One region of the Megamonas funiformis genome, then DNA from elsewhere that is predicted to be linked to it. Evidence: a T-box and tRNA genes for the amino acid it is inferred to sense, from the RefSeq annotation. Region 1 holds a T-box; the other holds one or more tRNA genes.
What was found. The T-box of region 1 lies ahead of pheS (phenylalanine--tRNA ligase subunit alpha). A T-box ahead of a tRNA ligase gene usually reads a tRNA of that ligase, here a tRNA-Phe.
Positions count from the first base shown of each region.

Region 2: it has a tRNA-Phe gene. The T-box ahead of pheS (phenylalanine--tRNA ligase subunit alpha) is inferred to sense a tRNA for this amino acid. The anticodon was not compared.

Region 1 is NZ_CP048627.1:333,960-337,379, reverse strand. It holds gene GXM21_RS01580 (L-lactate dehydrogenase) at 1-706, opposite strand, end outside; T-box leader at 1,032-1,230, shown strand; gene pheS (phenylalanine--tRNA ligase subunit alpha) at 1,279-2,304, shown strand; gene pheT (phenylalanine--tRNA ligase subunit beta) at 2,326-3,420, shown strand, end outside.
Region 2 is NZ_CP048627.1:165,404-168,823, reverse strand. It holds gene GXM21_RS00755 (AAA family ATPase) at 1-1,047, shown strand, start outside; tRNA gene GXM21_RS00750 (tRNA-Lys) at 1,172-1,247, shown strand; tRNA gene GXM21_RS00745 (tRNA-Glu) at 1,255-1,329, shown strand; tRNA gene GXM21_RS00740 (tRNA-Val) at 1,335-1,410, shown strand; tRNA gene GXM21_RS00735 (tRNA-Asp) at 1,415-1,491, shown strand; tRNA gene GXM21_RS00730 (tRNA-Phe) at 1,501-1,576, shown strand; tRNA gene GXM21_RS00725 (tRNA-Val) at 1,588-1,663, shown strand; gene GXM21_RS00720 (HAD family hydrolase) at 1,789-2,595, shown strand; gene GXM21_RS00715 (PHP domain-containing protein) at 2,626-3,420, shown strand, end outside.

The sequences.
Region 1 (3,420 bases):
TATTTGTACAACCTTTTAAATTAATTACATCATATACGACTTGCATGATTTTTTGTTCAATCATACCTTTATTTAATTTATAATCACGATTAAAAAATTCATCCATATTGCCTAAGCCTAAACTTGCAATGTCCACTGTGCTCCATGCCACAAAACCAGAATTGCCATGTTCACCTAATACATAGCCATGTACAAGTTTTGGGTCTAAATGATAATAATCAGCCAAAATTCTACGTAAACGGAAAGTTTCTAATAAAGTGCCTGTACCAATTATCTTTTCTCTTGGATAATCAAAATTAGCAGATACATAATAAGTAGCTACATCTAAAGGATTAGTTACTACTAAAATAATTGCATCTTTTGTATAACGAACGATTTGCGACATTACACTATCCATGATTTTACAATTTGTCTTAGTTAAAATTAATCTATCAGGTGTTTCTCCTGGTTTTATACTTGGACCAGCTGTGATGATAATCATACTAGCATCTTTGCAATCTTCATAATCGCCTTCATGAATATAGATATTATGACTGCTAATGCAAGCTGTAGCATGACTTGTATCCAAAGACTCACCCATGCATTTTTTCTCGTTAATATCAATTAATACAACTTCTGATGCTAAACCGAAATCTACAATTTTATTCAATACTGCTGTACCAACATTACTAGCACCAATAATAACGATTTTACCTTCATTAAACATAATTCCCGCACCTCTTTTATAATTTATAAATATTCTTATTTTTCTAACGTTTTATCTTTGACTATATTTTATCGCTATTATTTTTCCGTTTCAAAATCCATTCTATTTTTTAGAGATTTTTACAATAATGCTAGTTTTCATATACTTTATTGTATTTTATATCTATAATTTGTTTTTTATAAATGCCATAATTCGCAAAATCGCCTCTAAAATACACAAAAATAACATAAATTAAAATTATTTTTTTATAAAAATCTTCAATATTTGCTCAATCTTGTTTTTAATAAATTTTTATGATATACTTTTCACTGTAAAATTGTAATATAACTAAGCGATGATAAAGAGAGTAAATTAAGATTTCTTTTACAGAAAATATTGTCTAGGCTGAGAACAATAAAAGAAAATTTAATTGAAGTTCACTTTGGAGCTTCTATGGTGAAAATAAGTAGTCATAGCGTCTGGCCGCGTTAATGCTTTTAAGTATCAATTAGGGTGGTACCGCGAAACAAGCTTTCGCCCCTTCATGGGGTGAGAGCTTTTATTTTTTGTTAAAATTTTGTAGGAGTGAAATCATGGAACAAGAACTCAAAAGTTTACAACAAGAAGCGATTAATGATATTAATAGTGCTTCTAATCTCAATGCACTAAATGATGTGCGTGTAAAATATCTTGGTAAAAAAGGCTCTTTGACTAGCATTTTACGTGGTATGGGTAAATTAAGCCCTGAACAACGTCCTGTAGTTGGTCAAATGGTAAATACAACTCGTAAAGAATTAGAAACTGCAATCGCAGCTAAACAAGAAGAATTAAAAGCAGCTGAACTTGCAAATCGTTTAGCTACAGAAAAAATTGATGTTACGCTTCCTGGTCGTCGTCAAAGTTTAGGACATCTTCATCCTTTAACTGTTACCTTAAATAATATAAAAAATATCTTCACTAGCATGGGCTATTCTATCGCTGAAGGTCCTCAAATTGAATCTGATTATTTCAACTTTGAAGCTTTAAATCTTCCAAAAGATCACCCAGCTCGTGATATGCAAGACTCTTTCTATATCACAGAAGATATCTTACTTAGAAGTCAGACTTCTCCTGTACAGGCTCGTACAATGCAAGCTCATGAGCCAAATAGCCCAATTCGCATCATTGCTCCAGGTCATGTATATCGTCGTGATGATTATGATGCTACACATTCCCCAATGTTTACTCAAGTTGAAGGTCTTTGCATTGATAAAAACATCAGCTTTGCTGACCTCAAAGGCACACTTGTTACTTTCTTACAACAAATCTTCGGTGAAGATGTAAAAGTTCGCTTCCGTCCAAGCTTCTTTCCATTCACTGAACCAAGTGCTGAAGTAGATATCTCTTGCGTTATGTGTAAAGGTAAAGGTTGCCGTGTATGTAAAGGCACTGGCTGGCTTGAAATCTTAGGTGCAGGTATGGTTCATCCTTATGTACTTGAAATGAGTGGTTATGACCCTAAACAAGTTAGCGGTTTTGCTTTCGGTATGGGTGTTGAACGTATTGCTATGCTCGCTTATGGCATTGATGATTTACGTTTATTCTATGATAATGATGTACGTTTCTTACGTCAGTTCTAATATTAAGGAGGATTATATTTAATGCAAGTTTCTATTAAATGGCTTAAAGATTATATAGATTTTACTGAAACTCCAGAACAGCTTGCTGATAAACTCACAATGGCTGGTATTCCTGTAGAAAATGTTGTAGACCCTGGCGAAGGTTTAGAAAAAGTTGTAACTGGTCGCATCGAAAAACTTGAACCACATCAAAATTCTGACCACTTACAAATCTGTACTATGAATGTTGGTCTTGCTGAAAATATCATCATTGTAACAGGTGCTCAAAACGTAGCAGAAGGACAAGTTGTTCCTGTAGCTATGGTAGGTGCTCATTTACCAAACGGCATGAAAATCTCCAAAGGTAAACTTCGTGGTGTAGCTTCTAATGGTATGCTTTGCTCCGCTCAAGAATTAAAACTTGACCTTGAAAAATTACCTGAAGAACAAAAAACTGGTATCTTCATTTTACCTAGTGATACTCCTGTAGGTATTCCTGCTAAAGATGTATTAGGTTTAAATGATGTTGTATTAGAATTTGAACTTACAGCTAACCGTGCAGACTGCTTCAGTGTTTTCGGTCTTGTTCGTGAAATTGCTGCTATCACTGGCAACAAACCACATTTCCCTGAAATCAAAGTTAATGAAGATGATAACACTAAATTAAACGATATCTTCTCTGTAGAAATCGCAGACCCTGATTTATGCTCTCGTTTCTCTACACGTATGCTTAAAAATGTAAAAATTGGCCCATCTCCTGAATGGATGCAACAACGTCTTGAAGGTGCTGGCATTCGTTCCATCAATAATGTAGTTGACGTTACAAACTTCGTTATGATTGAACTTGGTCATCCTATGCATGCTTATGATTATGATAAAATCACAGGCAAAAAATTAATTGCTCGTCGTGCTATTGAAGGTGAAGAACTTCATACTCTTGATGATACTTCTCGCAAAGCAAAAGGTGAAATGCTCGTAATCGCTGATAGCGAAAAAGCTGCTGGTCTTGCTGGTATCATGGGTGGTTTCGAAACAGAAATCACAGACACTACTACTACTGTAGTATTAGAATCTGCTGATTTCTATGGTCCATGTATCCGCAGAACTGCTCGTGCTTGCGGTCTTTCTTCTGAAGCT
Region 2 (3,420 bases), 170 kb from region 1:
TTAAGTCAAAAACAAATAAACTTAAATGCACAATTAGAAAAAAATCTATTATTGCAAAAAAATTTAGAGCAAAAACTTCTAACATTAAATACTTCTATCGTTAAAGAAAATACAGATATTGAAATCTTAACAACTGAAATCAATACCTTAACTAAAGCTCTTTTATTCACTGATGAAAATGAAGCTAGAAAGCAACTTCAAAAATATAAACAAACACAAAATTATTTACAACAAAATCTCGCTACTACTCAAACTGAATTTGATAGATTAAATCAATCACTTGTAGAAATCAAAGCAAAAATCGCCTCACTACAAACACAACTCACACCTCAAAATTATGATTTAAACGAATTAGAAAAAATTCAACAAGAGTATTTATCAGCAAAAGAAAATTTAATGCCTCAAATACAAAAACTGCATACTAGAATTACTACTAATCACCAAATTCAACAAAAATTAATGAAAAAAATCGAACTATTAGATACTAAACAATCCCTTTATAGCAATATACAAGCACTCTACACTACAGCTACAGGTTCAGTTGCCGGCAAAGAACGCATTATGCTTGAAACTTATGTACAAATGCACTATTTCGATCGAATTTTAATACGAGCTAATACTCGTTTAATGATGATGACACAAGGTCAATATGAATTAGTGCGTTGTAAATCAAGTGAACAACTTCGCTCGCAAACTGGTTTAGAATTAGATGTAATCGATCACTATAACGGCACGACTCGCAGTGTAAAAACTCTATCTGGTGGCGAGTCCTTCAAAGCTTCCTTATCTTTAGCTCTCGGTTTATCTGATGAAATCCAATCTTTTGCCGGTGGCATTCATTTAGATACTATGTTTATTGATGAAGGTTTTGGCTCTTTAGATAGTGAATCACTTGCTCAAGCAATCAAAGTTCTTTCTCAATTATCTCAAGGAAATAAATTAATCGGTATCATCTCTCACGTAGATGAATTAAAAGAAAAAATTGATAAACAAATTCAAATCACCAAAAATCATGAAAAAGGTAGCACGGCTAAAATCCTTATTTAACAAGGGTTTTAGCCCCTTTTTTTACAAAGCAAAAAAAACTTTAATTTTTTTCAAAAAAAGTGTTGACATTTGTTTCAAAGTTCTATATAATAATCTACGTTGTCAAGCGACAACAACGCAATACGGTTCACTAGCTCAGTTGGCAGAGCACCTGACTTTTAATCAGGGTGTCCCGAGTTCGAATCTCGGGTGAGCCACCATTACAATGGCGCGTTGGTCAAGTGGTTAAGACACCGCCCTTTCACGGCGGCTTCATGGGTTCGAATCCCATACGCGTCACCATATTTGGGCGATTAGCTCAGCTGGGAGAGCGCTTGCCTTACAAGCAAGATGTCAGCAGTTCGATCCTGTTATCGCCCACCACTACGGCCCGGTAGTTTAGTTGGTTAGAATGCCGCCCTGTCACGGCGGAGGTCAGGGGTTCAAGTCCCCTTCGGGTCGCCATTTTTATTTGCCTCGGTAGCTCAGTCGGTAGAGCAGGGGACTGAAAATCCCCGTGTCAGTGGTTCGATTCCGCTCTGAGGCACCATTTTTTTATTTGGGCGGTTAGCTCAGCTGGGAGAGCGCTTGCCTTACAAGCAAGATGTCAGCAGTTCGATCCTGTTACCGCCCACCATAATGAAATATCTACACTACCCTCTCTCATTAAAGGGTAGTTTTTTTATACCCAAATTTAAGTATTTATGATAAACTTTCTATATAAAATTATTTTTACCAAAATTTGATAAAGGAGTCTGCTATATGATTAAATGGATTATCTCCGATATGGACGGTACTTTACTTGTTGAACCTAATAAATTACCTGATGATTTTGATGAAATTATGGATTTATTAAAACAACATAATATTATGTTTTCACCTGCTAGCGGACGCCAATATCAAGCACTCGTTTCCCAATTTCCTAAATATAAAGATGATTTACTTTTTATTTCTGAAAATGGAACTTATGTCTGCCAACATGATAAAGAAATTTTCTCTGCTACATTACCAGATACTGCTGTACAAAAAATTATTGATGAAACTGCAAAATTGCCAAAAGTAGAAATTGTATTAAGCGGTAAAAAAGGTGGCTATATCATCTCTCAAAATAAAGAATTTCATGATGAATTAAATCTTTATTACACTCAATATAAAATTCTTCATGATTTTTCTGAAGTTGATGATGAAATTATTAAAATTTCTCTTTGTGATTGTTTTAATCGCGATTCTTTAAATAATGTCTATAAAAAATTCTTACCTTTAGCTGATGAAATGCAAGTAGTTTTAAGCAGTGATATCTGGGTGGATATCATTCCTTTAGGCATCAACAAAGGTGTAGCTATCCAAAAATTACAGAAAAAATTAAATATAAAACCAGAAGAATGTGTCGCTTTTGGCGATTATTTAAATGACTATGAAATGATGCAATCTGTATATTATAGTTATGCTATGGAAAATGCCATTCCTGAATTAAAGAAAGTAGCTCGCTATATAGCACCACCAAATTATAAAAATGGTGTAGTTAAAACAATTCGTCAATTACTTGCTCAACAAGAAAGCAATCATTGATTAAATATCAAATAGAAAGAAGCTAATATTATGAAATTAGATTATCATATGCATTTTGAATATGGCTCTTATGATGAAAATTGGGTCAAAGGATTTTTTGATAGTGCTAAAAATCATGGATTGACAGAAATCGGCATCTCTGAACATAGCCATACTTTTCCTGAATTCAAAGATTTATATTATCAAGATTTAATTTTAGATGATAGCTTTGTAGGTAAATTCCAACAGCAATGGTTAAAGAAAAATAAATTCAAATACACTTTAGATGATTATTTTAACTTTATGGCTAAATTGCGAAAATTAGGCTACAAGGTTAAAACAGGAATTGAAGTATGCAATTTCCAAGACCAAGAAAAAGTAAAAAGTATTTTAGCACCATATGATTTTGATTATATCATTGGCTCTATCCATTTTCTTCATGGTTGGGCTTATGATTCTTCAGAAATAAAAGATGAATGGAATAATCATACTTTAGAAGAAATCTATGATTGGTATGCACAAGAAGTTGAAAAACTCTGTGCTAGTAAAATTTATGATGTTTTAGGTCATCCATTTAATATTCGTTTATTTAAAAATATACCAGATTTTGATGTTACACCTTATTTAGTCCGTGTAGCCAAAGCTGTTAAAGAAGCTAATATGGCTATCGATATCAATACTGGTACTTTATATCGCTATCCTATAGCTGAAATTTCACCATATCCTGATTTTATGAAAATCGCTGTAGAATACAATCTTCCTATTATCACTTCTTCTGATGCACATAAACCAGAACATTGTGGTAATCATATTGATGATGCTATTTCATATGCAAAATCTTTTGGC